Regions from separate parts of the Methylobacterium sp. E-012 genome, predicted to be linked through region 3. Evidence: riboswitches for the same ligand, from Rfam matches in the RefSeq annotation. Region 3 holds a riboswitch; each other region holds the start of a gene.

Region 1 (4,356 bases), 2.1 Mb from region 3:
TCGCCGTGATGGGAGGGACGGGCGTCCAGATCGTCCTCGGCCGCCGCGCCGAGGCCCAGCAGCACGCGGGGGTCGATGACGCCGTTCTCAGTCTCGACCACCTTCACGGCGCGGGGCAGATGGCCCTCCACTTCGGCCCGAACCCGGGCGCGGGTCGCGGCGTCGATCAGGTCGGCCTTGTTGAGCACCACGAGGTCGGCGCAGAGGAGCTGATCCTCGAACACCTCTTCCAGGGGATTGTCGTGATCGACCGACTGGTCGGCGGCCCGCTGGGCGGCCAGCGCCTCCGGATCCTCCGCGAAGGCGCCCGATGCGACCGCCGGCCCGTCCACCACCGCGACGACGCCGTCCACCGTAACCCGCGAGCGGATCGCCGGCCACTGGAAGGCCTGGACCAGGGGCTTGGGCAGGGCGAGGCCGGAGGTCTCGATCAGGATATGCTCCGGGGGCTCGGCGCGGCCGAGCAGCGTTTCGAGCGCCGGAACGAAATCGTCCGCCACGGTGCAGCAGATGCAGCCGTTCGGCAGTTCGACGATAGAATCTTCGGTGCAGCCCTCGACCCCACAAGCGGCCAGGAACGATTTGTCGAAACCGACATCGCCGAACTCGTTGACCAGGATCGCGAGGCGCCGCCCCTTGGCGTTCTCGACCACGTGGCGCACGAGCGTCGTCTTGCCCGCGCCGAGGAAGCCCGTAACGATGGTGCAGGGGATCTTGGCGACGAGGGTCATTCCGCGGCCTCCAGGGTGCCGGCCTGAGGCGGGCTCGGATCGGGGAAAGGGGGGATGCGCGCGATCACCCCGGTGCGGAACGCCGCCGGACGCTGCCGCCACGGCACGATGCCGTCGGGGGTCTTCGCGTAGGCGGACAGACCGTCCAAGATGATCTCGGCGGAGGCGGCCGGATCCAGGTCGCCATACACGTAGGTCCAGCGGTCGGCCGAGGCGACCGCCACCGTGCAGGGCCGCTTGCACACGGACAGGCACTCCGCCGGCTCGATCCGCAGGTCGGGCGCGTCGCCGGCCCGGTCCCGCAGGGCGTCGAGAAGCCGGGCTCCGGCCCGGGGACGGTCAGGATCGTCGCCCTCGCGGCGGCAGGTGGTGCAGACGTACAGGACGGTATCAGGCACGGGCGACCCCGCGCGCCGTCTCGCGGCCGAAGACCTGCCAGGCCCGGCCGAGCCCGAGGCCGATCAGCATCCAGAACACGAAGCTGATCGCCAGCGAGCGGGCGGCGAACTGCGCCGCCAGTGCCGCCGGAAGTTCGGACGCGCCCTCAGGTGCCTGGGGCGCCCCGGCCACGTGCGGGGCGATGATCAGGACGAGCCCGCCCAGGATCGCGATCAGCGTGCGGCGGATCGCGATCAGGTACAGGCCCATCCCGGTCGCCGCCGCGGTCATCAGCCACCAGGCCTGCCGGATGGCCAGCGGCGCGGCCTCGCTGCCGGGCAGTTCGGGGGGCAGCCCGAGGCCTGGCGCCAGGGCGACGCTCGCGAATCCCGCCACCGCGAAGGCGAGGGCGACCTGCGGCGTCGGCTCGCGCCCGCAAGCCAGCATGACGGCGCCGAGCAGAAGGGCGTAGCCGACGCCGCCGACCAGCGTCGCCAGCGCGGTGAACGCCATCCGGGGCAGGCCGGGAGCGGGCTCCCAGTCGGGTGCGGCATCGGGCGCCGCGTGGTCGTGGCCGGCATGGGCCAGCACGATCGGCAGGGCAAGCGCGGCCTGGTGGCTCGGCTCGGCATGCTCATAGCGCTCGGCCGCCACGATCAGCGGCGACGTGAGCGTGAGTTCGAGGCCCGTCACGACGACGGCCGCGAGAAAGCCGGCGGCCAGAGCCGCCGACAGAAGCCGGATGATCATCCCTGTGACGATGGCGTCAGTGGCAGGGGAAATTCTGGGTATGCCGGAAGTCATGCGCCGCGTTGTGGAACGCGATCGCCGGCGAGAAGCCGACCATAAACAGCAGGCCGAGGCCCAGGATGGCCGCGAGCGCGACGGCGACCGGGCGCTCCGACGAGCGGGCACCGACGGCGACGGGGGCGAGGGTCGAGGTGGTCATCGAGCGTGTCTCCAGCCGCCCCACCGGCGGCATTGCGGGATCCTGTCGTGACGGCAGGTCTCCTGGCTCGCGGGTCGACGCGCCTGCCGCCTTCCCGGATCGCTCCGGTGGCCCTCTGGCAGACGCTCACCGCTCACAGTTGCGGGGGCAGCCGCGGATTCGAGGCTCGCGCCCCTCACCGCATTCCCTTTTCACCCCGTCGCCGGGGCACCGTCACGCGATCGTTGTAGACGCATGACAGCTCTCGCACAACGGAGGCGCGACGGAATCCTGTCCGCATCACCGGGGACGGCGCTGAGCGGCCGTGCCGGCCATCGGATTCTCAAGACCCCTGAGCGTGATCGTGATGAAAACCCCGTCGCTGGCCCTCGCCCTGCTCATGGCGGCGTCCTTGCCCGGCCGGGCCGAGGACACCATCGCCGCGCTCAAGGCGGGCGGGCTCATCCTGGAGACGACCGGCCCGATCACCCTCGTGGCGGAGGACCTGACCCTGTCCGAGACGGCCGTGCAGGCCGATTACCGGTTCCGCAATGCGACCGAGGCCGATATCGAGGCGACCCTCGCGTTTCCGATTCCCGACATCGTCGGTGGTCCCGGGATGGCCGTGGCGATCCCCGATCCGGCGCATGACAACGTCCTCGGGTTCGACGCCGCGGTCGATGGCCAATCCGTCCCGTGGCAGGTCGAGCAGCACGCCTTCCTGACGCGGGATGGCCGGCCGGTCGAGATCACCGGCGAACTCGCGGACCTCGGGATCCCGCTGGTGCCGACCGTCGACGCGACGGCTGGCGCCCTGCGCCGCCTCCCGGAGAGCCGGCGCCGTCTTCTGATCGAGGCCCGCATCCTCGATCGGCAGGAGCACGCGGACGGCACGCTCGCGGACGTCCCGCTCTGGACGCTGAAGTCGCGGTTCTGGCGGCGGCAGGCGTTCCCGGCCGGGCGGGAGCTCGCGGTCCGCCAACACTTCGTGCCGAGCCTCGCCAGCCAGTCCGGCCTGTCCTTCGGCTCCCCGGATCTGGGGCCTGCGGCGATGGCCGGCTATGCGGACCGATTCTGCACGGATCCGGCCTTCGCGCGGCTCGCCCAGAGCCTGTACCGCCGGGCGAGTGCCGACGGCAGCCGGTCCTTTCAGGCCTACGAGGAGTCCCTCTCCTACGCGGTTGCCCCCGGGCATGGTTGGGCCGGGCCCATCGGCACGTTCCGGTTGATCGTGGACAAGGGTGATCCCGCGACAATGGTCTCGTTCTGCGGCAGCAACGTCCGGAAGACCGGGCCGACGACCTTCGAGATGGTGGTGAAGGACTACGTCCCGCAGCGGGATATCGACATTCTCTTCCTGAAGACGACCACGCGGGGCTGAGCCGGTTCGCGGACGCATTGCGAACCGCGCGACGTCCTCCGGACCCGCCCGGTGCCGGGCGTCAGGGTGCGTCCCTCGTGCGCTCGGTCGGGATGGCCGTCGGGCCCGCATCGCGCGCCTTCACGGCCTCTGCGTAGAGACGCTCCACGTCCCGGTGGAACGCCGCGCGGGAATCCGGGCGCGTGTAGAACATGTGGCCGCCCGGGTAGACCGACAGGCTCAGGCGGCCAGCGCCGTAGGCCGGCACCTGTGCGAGCAGGAGCTTCGAGGCGAAGTAGGGCGTCACCAGGTCGGTGAAGCCGTGCGCGACGAGGACGCGCAGCTTGCCGTCGAGCGCCAGCACGCCCTTGAGGTTTGAAAGAACCTCCGGCGCCTGCCGCCCCGAACCCCAGCTCCAGCCATGGTTCACCGCATTGTTCAGGAGCTCGTAGCGCATATTCGGCACGGGCCATTTCAGCGTACGGGCATAGAGATCGAGCATGGCGCTGGTGAGTGGAGCCTGGAGCGCCGTGAGCTGGGGATCCTCGAAGCCCGACTGCACCGCGTCCGGGTTCGGATCCCATCCGGTGATCCCGGTGTCGTAGGCGCTGGCGACGCGACCCTCGGCCCGGTCGATCTCACGCTGGACGCTGCGGGTCGACAGCCGTGCGGCCTGCCCGCGTACGAGGGTGGCGTCGAGCCCGACCATGGGGGCGACCTTCTCGGTCATCCGCGCCACCGCGCCGGCATCGGCCGGGCCCTTGAGAAGGTCGGCGAGATAAGGGCCGGACGCGTAGGCTTCCGACTCCCCGAGCAGGGCCGGCGTCGGCACGGTGCCGCTCCGCTCCAGGGCGCCGGCGGCGAGGGAGGGCAGCTTGAGCACGTAGCCCCAGGGATTGGCCCGCGGCATCTCGAGCCAACCGAAATCGAGAACCGGCGACAGCAGCACCATCCCGGAC
Region 2 (4,356 bases), 5.1 Mb from region 3:
GTTGACGAGGCTGTAGGCCGGGCGCCGCGCCGTGTTGCCGAAGTCGCTGTAGACCTGTCCCACGTTCTGCAGACCGATCCGCGCGGTCCAGTCGCGGACGGGATCCCAGGTCAGCCAGAGGTTGGCCACGCGCTCGGGCACGTCGATCGGCTGGTTGCCGGCATACGAGACGGTGGCGCCGCTCACGGTCTGGTCGAACCGGTCGTACTGCGCGTGCAGGAGCGCGAGGTTGCCGTCGAGCCGCCAGCCCGGCGCGAACCGCCAGCCCAGCGCCAGTTCGAACCCCTGCGAGGATTGGCTTCCGACCTGCGTGGAGAGCGTCGGTTGCCCCGGCACGGCCGAGATCAGATTGTCCTTGACGATCCGGTAGCCGGCGACCGTCCATTCGAGGGCGCCGTCGAAGGCGAGACCCTTGGTGCCGATCTCGACCTGGTCACCCGTGGCGAGCTTGAAGCCCGCCAGGGACTGCGACAGGGTGATCAGGCTGTTCACCGGGTCGGTGGCGACGCTGTACTGGGCGTAGAGCGCGCTGTCCGGCGTCGGGTTGTAGACGAGACCGAACCGGTAGCCGAGGGCGCGGTAGGTTTTTTCGAATCGCGATCCCGTCTGCAGATCCTCCCGGTGGAGGGTCGGCACGTCGAGGCGCACCCCGGTGAGGAACGACAGCCTGTCGGATAAAATCACGCGATCCTCGGCGAAGACCGAGGCCTGGCTCGTCTGGGTGGCGTAGGCCGGCCGCGCTCGCCCGTCCTGCGGGAAATAGCCGGGATCGTAGCCGGTCAGCGGCACGCTGGTGGTCTGGTCGAAGTAAAAATTGTTCGTGTGGCGGAAGTCGATGTGGTTCACGTCGAAGCCGGCCACGAACGCGTTCTGCAGGCCGAACAGGCTGCCCTTAAGGCTCGCGTCGAGCCGGTCCCCGACCTGCTCCTGGCTGTGATAGATTTCCAGATCGTCGCTCCGGTCGACCAGCCCGGAGCCACGACTGTAGGAATACTGCTCGACGTCGAGCCAATGGCGCCGGCTGGTCAGCCGATAGGCGGTGTTGCGCACCGTGATGTCCGCCGAGGGCGACCACTCGGCCTTGAGCTGGGTCCAGTTGTCGGCCCAGGTGATCTTCGCGTCGCGGACGTTGTAGTTGTTGAATCGGATCAGGTCCGGGATCCGGCCCCCGACGAGCGGCGTGCCCCAGTAGCGCGCCGGCTCCTGGTAGCCGAGATCGTGGCTGAGCGTGAACGCGAGGTCGGGGCTCGGCTGGAACAGCAGGGCGGCCGAGACCGCGAGATTGCGAAAATCGCCCTCCGGCCGGACCCAGCCGTCGGCGCGGTTGCCACTGACGCTGAGGCGGTACGCGAAGGTGTCGCCGAACTCGACCTGTCCGAGCGCCCCGCCGGAATCGAGGGCGAGCCGCGCGACCCCGTCCGTCCCGATGACCGCGCGGGCCGTATTGATCGGCACGAAGACCGGTTTCTTCGGCACCACGTTGATCACGCCGCCGATGGCGCCGTCGCCGTAGAGCACCGAGGACGGCCCGCGCAGCACCTCGATCCGCTCGACGTTCCAGGTGTCGAACGGGAAGGTGACGGTGTTCGCACCCACGTAGAAGCGCGTGCCGTCATAGAGCTGCTGGATTGAGTTCGGGCCCGCGAAGCCGCGGGACGTGAAGGCGCCGTTGCCGTTGCCGGGTGCTGCGATCGTGGTGATGCCGGTCGCGTCCTGGGTCACGGCCTCGGCGATCGTATCCTGGCCGCGCAGCCGGGCGGTCTCGCCCGACACGATGTCGAGGCTCGCCGGCGTCTCCAGGGGTGTCAGGCCGATCCGGCTCGCGGTCCGGTCGGGCGTGCGCAGGTTGAGGCCGTTCGGCGTGACGCGGTTCGGATCGCCACCGGAGCCTTGGACGGAGAGTTCGTCCAGGGTGACGGCCTCCTGCGCCGCGGCGGGATTCGCCAGGAGTGTGAGGAGCAGGCCGCAGACCGGGGCGGACCCTGCGGAGCGGGGGTGATGGATCGATGGGGACATGTCGGGGAAAAGTCCGTGCGCAGCTCCCGCCGGCCTGATCGTCCTATAAGCAACGTAATAACATTGCAATTCCTCGATCGTCCGGATCGCGGACCGCCGACGAGCGCGGGAATGCGTCGTGGGCTCACGGTCGAACGAAACGAGACGGCGGGAACGGACATCGGGACGGGCGTCGCGGGCGCGCTTGCTGTGGCACGTCACCGCGAACGAGGCCTCGCCGACCGTGCGGGCGCACGGGCGTCTCGACACCCGCCAGGACACCCCGCCCGACGCGTTTCGCGTGTGACCACGGCTGACGGCAGGTCTCCTGGCTCACGGGTCACCGCCCTCGCACCGTCTTCCCGGGGATCACCCAGTGACGTGGTGGTGAAGGGCTCGCCGCTTACAGTTGCGGGGGCAGCCGCGGCCTCGGGACGGATCCCTCACCGCGTTCCCTTTTGATCCCCGAAGGGAACCGTCGGAAACAAGCTTGGCTGCGCGCGCCTGGCGCGTCAAGCGTCGGGAATACCCTGCCTGGGGATCCAGCGGCGCGAAGGTCGGTACGCCATCTTCAGCGGACAAACGAATCTCTGCCGTAGTTTTTAGAGCGTCTGCTGAGCACGCATCGTTTTTGTGGATTTAAGAGATGCGGGTTTGATAGCTTTCCCCGTCATACAATCCCGTATGTACTTTCCAATAGTTACGCAAAAAATGCTAAAAGATTTTTTATTTTGTCGAAATGAAATTTCTTGTCCTAGAAATCAACCGCTCTGTCATGGTGCGCGCGTTGATGTTGCGTATTATAACCTGACCGAATCGGCACTGATTTTAAGACGGTTAGGCGAATGTCGCAAGATGTGCATAGTACGGAAAAAAGATCCATTTTTAGCTTGAGAAAACTGATAGCTGGATCATTCGTCGTCCTCTTCATCCTGTCTATGTTGATCGGCATATTCGCGATCAGCCGTGTCGGGCTGATCAACCAGGCCGCACAGTCGGTGGTCGGCGAGATCGATGCCGTGGCCAATCTGGGCCTCATGAATGAGGACAGCCAGGAACTTCGGGCCCTGGATATCCTCGCTCATAACGCGCGCGGGAAGGACCAGGCGCGGTCTTACGAGGCCCAGCTCGAGACGGCGCAGCAAGCCTTCTCCACGGCCTGGAGTCGCTATGCGCCGACCGTATCCGGCCCGGAGGAGCAGGCGCTCGCACATCGGCTGCGGGAGGCGTGGCAGCATTTTCTGGCGCTCGAGAGCCAAGTGTCCGCGCTCGATCGGGCCGGCGAGCACGCCCTGGCCGATACGGTCGTGTTCGGCGCCTTCGGCGAGGACGCGGAGGCATTCCGGAAGGCGGTCCGCGCGGTCCTCGCCTATCGCCAGACGCGGGTCATCGATCAGACCGCGGCGACAGACGCGGTCGGCAGGGCGTCGACCCTCTCGGTGGCCGCCGCTCTGGGCATCGTGGCGATCCTGACCCTGGTCGTCAGCGGCTTCATCATCCGCAGGGTGGCCACGCCGCTCATGACGATGACCGGCATCATGCGGCGCCTCGCGGAGAACGACCCCGACGTGGCGGTTCCCGCGGGCGATCGCACGGACGAGATCGGCGCCATGGCCGGAACCCTACGGGTCTTCCAGGAGAACATGCGACGGTCCAGAACCCTCGAGCAGGAGGCGGCCGAGGCGCGCCTGCAGGCCGAGGCGCAGAGCCGACAGGAGATGGCCGAAATGGCCGGCCGCTTCGAGACGGCGGTCGGCGGGATCGTGACCACGCTCGCCACGGCCTCGACGCAACTGCGCGGGACGGCCCGGTCCATGACGGGGATCGCCAGTGAGACGGCGGTGCAGTCCACCGCCGTGGCGTCCGCGGCCGAGGAGGCCGCCGCCAACGTCAAGATGGTGGCCGAGGCTGCCGGGGATCTCGAGTCGTCGGTCCGCGAAGTCGGCCGTCAGGCCGAGGTCTCGTCCGCCATGGCAAACGGCATCGCCGGGGAGGCCGCGCAGACGGCTGCTTTGGTGCAGGCGCTGAGCGGGGCGGCCGCCCAGATCGGCGATATCGTCGGCATCATCTCGACTCTCGCCAAACAGACCAACCTTCTGGCGCTGAACGCCACGATCGAGGCCGCCCGCGCCGGGGATGCCGGACGCGGATTCGCCGTGGTGGCGGCCGAGGTCAAGGCTTTGGCGACCCAGACCGCAGCGGCCACGAACGACATCGCGCAGCATGTCGCGACCATCCAGGGCTCCACCTCCGATGTGGTCACGGCCATCGGCGGCATCACCACCCGCATCCAGGACCTGAGTGCGGCGGCGGCTTCGATCGCGGCGGCGGTCGAGGAGCAGAACACCGCCACCCAGGAGA
Region 3 (4,356 bases):
CGGTCGACATCCATCATCCGGCCCTGGCTCAGCCGGGTCTGGATCAGCTCCAGCGAGCCGGAGATGCCGGCCAGCAGGTTGTTGAAATCGTGGGCGAGGCCGCCGGTGAGCTGGCCCACCGCCTCCATCTTCTGCGATTGCCGCAGGGCCTCCTCGGCGGCCGCCAGGGCGTCGGCGCGCTCGCGCTCTGCGGTGAAGTCGCGGCCGACCGCGTTGATCACGCCGTCGCCGGGCCGGGCCGCCCAGCTGATCCAGCGGTAGCTGCCGTCCCGGTGGCGGTAGCGGTTGTCGAAGCGTGCGAGGCGCTCGCCCGCCGAGAGCTGCTCCGCCCCCGCGATCGTGCGCGCCAGATCGTCCGGGTGGACGAAGTCGATCAGCTTGGTGCCGACGAGGGCGTCCGCGCCCCAGCCCAGCACCTCGGTCCAGGCCGGGTTGACCGCGGTGATCGTGCCGTCGAACAGGCAGCGGAGCATCATGTCGGAGGAGAGCGTCCACAGGGCGTTGCGGTCGGCGGTCCGCTCCGCGACCTGCTGCGCCAGGGTGGCGTTGAGGCTGCCGAGTTCCGCAAGCGCGGTCTCGAGCTGGGCCCGGCTCTCGGTGAGGGCGGCGTCGGCCAGCACCCGCCCGGTGGTCTCGTTGGTGAGGATGAACAGCCCGGCGACACCGCCCACGGCATCGAGCACCCGCGAATACGAGAAGGTCCACCACGTCTCCCGGGCGCCCCGGTCGGTGTCGAGCTGCCACGGCAGGTCGACGAACCGCTCTGGCCGGCCCTCCAGGGCGGCCGCGATGATCGGCCCGGCCTGCTCCCAGGCATCGGCCCAGACGGCGTCGAACCGCGCCCCCATGGCCCAGGGCAGCCGCGGCCCCAGCAGCGGGAAGTAGGTGTCGTTGAAGAAGAAATGGAGATCGGGCCCCCAGGCCAGGATCATCGATTCCGGCGAGTTGAGCACGAGCGAGAGCGCCGCCCGGAACTCCGCCGGCCAGGTCTCCGGGGGGCCGAGGGGGTGGCCGGTCCAGTCGCGCGCGCGGATCATGCGCGCCGCTTCGCCGCCGCCGGCGAGGAAGGAGAGGGGGTCGGTCACGAGTTCGGAATGCAGCATGTCATGGGCGTACGGCGTATGACTGCCTTTGGCGGCATCTCCAAGATGCCGCTCGCGGTTCGAGGACGTCGTTACAGAACGCCGTCTTTGCGAGCGGAGCGAGGCAACTTAGGGCAGCGGGACATTCGTGAGCGTGGCGCCGACTGGATGGCTCCGCGCCGCTCGCAAAGTCGGTCGGGCCGAGCTTCGATCCAACCAGCTTCCTAAAGCCTGAACCCAATTAGCTTAAGCATGCGATGACTGCTCGCGACCCAACCCAGCCGCCGGGAACGTCGTTTGCGTTTCTCCAAAGCAGTCGTTCGCCGGACCTCAATCAACTTCGGCTCAGGGGGGGACAGCGGAAGTTGGCTCGACATCCGGAAGCGGACCCCGGCATGAGCCTGTTCTAGTCCCATCGGCAGCGATCGGCCACTCGCAAAGGCGATTTCCGGAATGCAGCCAAAAGGGCACACACCACAGGAACCCGTTTCGTCGCGTTGACCGAGCGTCGGCCGATCACCTAGCCTGACCGTGACGGTTCCCCCCGGGGATCAAAAGGGAACGTGGTGAGAGTGAAAGCTCGATGCCACGGCTGCCCCCGCAACTGTAAGCGGCGAGCCCAGCACCACCGCGTCACTGGATGAGCCTCATCCGGGAAGACGGTGCGAGGGCGGTGACCCGCGAGCCAGGAGACCTGCCGTCAGCCGTGGTCACACGCGAAACGCGCCGGGCGGGGTGTCCTGGCGGGTGCCGAGACGCTCGTGCCCGTGCGCGATCGGCGAGGCTTCATTCGCGGTGACGTGCCACTGCCGTCGCCCGAGGTCCCGTGTCTCATCGTCCGACCACCCGAACGCTCGCGACCCTGTCGGGCGTCAGCCTCGCTGTCCTAGCGTCAGCGGCTGTAGCTCAAGACCGATCCATTCCCAGTGCCGCAACCACCGAAACGACGCTGGAGGAGATCTCGGTAACCGCGGAGACCGCGGCAGCGGCGTCACCGCAGGCCGGTCCATCTGCCAGCGCAGGCTATGTCGGGGGCACGACCGGCATTGGCGGGATCAGCACGCCCGTAGCCTCCGCCAGTTCCGGCGTCATCACGGGCGCGCAGCTCAACAGCCGGCCGGTGACCCGGCCCGGCGAGGTGCTGGAGGCGGTGCCGGGCCTGATCGTCACCCAGCACTCCGGTGAGGGCAAGGCCAACCAGTTCTTCCTGCGCGGCTTCAACCTCGACCACGGCACCGATATCGCCCTGTTCCTGGACGGCATGCCGCTCAACATGCGCACCCATGCCCACGGCCAGGGCTACGCCGACATCAACTTCCTGATCCCCGAACTCGTCGGCGCCGTGGAGTTCCACAAGGGGCCGTACTTCGTGCGCGACGGCGACTTCGCCTCCGCGGGCTCGGTCCGGATCGACTACCTCGATACGACCGCCAAGAACGTCGCGCTGACCTCGATCGGCAGCTTCGGCTACAAGCGTGCCCTGTCGATCACCACCGTGCCGCTGGCCGAGGGCAACCTGCTCCTGGCTGGCGAGGCGCAGGTCTACGATGGGCCGTGGGTCGTCCCGGACGCGCTGCGCAAGATCAACGGGGTCGCCCGCTACAGCCAGGGCACGCCGCTCGACGGCTTCTCGGTCACCGGCATGGCCTATGCGGCCCGCTGGACCGCGACCAACCAGATCCCCGAGCGCGCGGTCACCGAGGGGCTGATCGGCCGCTACGGCACGATCAACCCTACGGACGGCGGCGATACCTCGCGCGTCTCGCTCTCGGGCAAGTTCAGCGCGACAGACGACACCGGCGTGACGCGGGCCTCGGCCTACGTGATCCGCTCACAACTCAACCTATTCAACGACTTCACCTATGTCCTGAACGACCCGGTCAACGGCGACCAGTTCCACCAGCTCGACCAGCGCATCATCGGCGGCGGCGAGGCGCTGCACATCTTCCAGGGCGATCTGTTCGGGCTGCCGATGGAGAACGAGATCGGCGTGCAGACGCGGACCGACAGCATCCGGGTCGGCCTGTTCAACACCACGAACCGGCAATACCGCTCCGGCGTGCTCGACGACCGCGTGCTGGAGACGAGCGGCGCCTTCTACTTCGACAACCGGGTCCGCTGGACCGACTGGTTGCGCACCAGTGTCGGCTTCCGCGCCGATGGCTACTATGCGAGCGTCGTCTCGGACACGCCGGCCAATTCCGGTCGAGCGCGCGACGGTATCGTCAACCCGAAGCTCGGCCTGACCCTCGGACCATGGTTCGACACCGAGCTTTACGTGAACTACGGCGGCGGCTTCCACTCGAACGACGTGCGCGGCGTGACCGCCACGATCGACCCGACGAGTTCGTTGTTCAACACCACCCGCTCGCCGTTCCTGGTGCCCTCGACCGGCTACGAGATCGGCCTGCGCAACCGCTCGATCGCCGGGCTGGAGACGAGCCTCGCGCTGTTCCGGCTCGATTTTGCCTCGGAGAACCTGTTCCAGGGCGATACCGGCACGACGGAGCCCAGCCGCCCGACCCGGCGCTTCGGCGTGGAATGGACCAACCGCTATGCGGTGACGCCGTGGCTCTCGCTGGAAGGCGACTTGACGATCACCAACGCCCGCTTTTCCGACTACGATCCGGTCGGCAACCGGGTGCCGGAGGCGCCCACCACCATCGCGTCGGCGGGCATCACCTTCGGCGAACCGCTCGGCTGGTTCGGCTCGCTGCGGTTTCGCTACTTCGGACCGCGCCCGCTGATCGAGGACAACTCCATCCGCTCGCGGCCGACCGCGCTGTTCAACGGTCGGGTGGGCTACAACTTCGAGAATGGCATCAGCGTCTCGCTGGACGTGCTGAACCTGACGAACAGCAAGTCCGACCAGATCACCTACGCCTACGTCTCGCGCCTGCCGGGCGAGCCCACCGAGGGGCTGATCGACCGCGTCTTCCACCCGGTGGAGCCCACCGCCGTGCGCCTGACAATCGCGGGTCGGTTCTGATCTCACCCGCCTGCATCCGGACATTCGGAATGCCGCCTTTGGGTCGGGAGCGGGCGCAGCAATAACGTCCGCTCCTTTGCGTTGCCGCCCGAAAGCGGACCGGCGGAAATCCCCCTTCTCGGACATCGCTAAGGCCAAGCTGGTTACATTCCAACCCTAGTGCGCCTCCTGCCAGTTCCCCGCCGCCTTGGCCTCCACCACCAGCGGCACCCGCAGCGTCAGGGCCGGGGCCGGCGCCTCTTCCATCACGCTGGCGATGATCGGGATCGCCCGGTCGACCTCGTC

Evidence for each region. Region 3 has a riboswitch for cobalamin ahead of AC3IF1_RS00505 (TonB-dependent receptor). Riboswitches for the same ligand answer to the same signal wherever they lie in the genome.
Region 1: it holds a riboswitch for cobalamin, as region 3 does, so the genes downstream of both, AC3IF1_RS10415 (CbtB domain-containing protein) here and AC3IF1_RS00505 (TonB-dependent receptor) in region 3, are expected to answer to the same signal.
Region 2: it holds a riboswitch for cobalamin, as region 3 does, so the genes downstream of both, AC3IF1_RS25145 (TonB-dependent receptor) here and AC3IF1_RS00505 (TonB-dependent receptor) in region 3, are expected to answer to the same signal.

What each region holds. Positions count from the first base shown of each region.
Region 1 covers NZ_JBYQEY010000001.1:2,178,644-2,182,999, forward strand. The annotation lists gene cobW (cobalamin biosynthesis protein CobW) at 1-731, opposite strand, end outside; gene AC3IF1_RS10405 (DUF1636 family protein) at 728-1,129, opposite strand; gene AC3IF1_RS10410 (CbtA family protein) at 1,122-1,859, opposite strand; gene AC3IF1_RS10415 (CbtB domain-containing protein) at 1,876-2,058, opposite strand; cobalamin riboswitch at 2,094-2,288, opposite strand; gene AC3IF1_RS10420 (DUF4424 family protein) at 2,405-3,418, shown strand; gene AC3IF1_RS10425 (S10 family peptidase) at 3,480-4,356, opposite strand, start outside.
Region 2 covers NZ_JBYQEY010000001.1:5,255,672-5,260,027, forward strand. The annotation lists gene AC3IF1_RS25145 (TonB-dependent receptor) at 1-2,016, opposite strand, end outside; cobalamin riboswitch at 2,297-2,490, opposite strand; gene AC3IF1_RS25150 (methyl-accepting chemotaxis protein) at 2,841-4,356, shown strand, end outside.
Region 3 covers NZ_JBYQEY010000001.1:110,460-114,815, forward strand. The annotation lists gene AC3IF1_RS00500 (hybrid sensor histidine kinase/response regulator) at 1-1,085, opposite strand, end outside; cobalamin riboswitch at 1,601-1,798, shown strand; gene AC3IF1_RS00505 (TonB-dependent receptor) at 1,909-4,071, shown strand; gene polA (DNA polymerase I) at 4,228-4,356, opposite strand, start outside.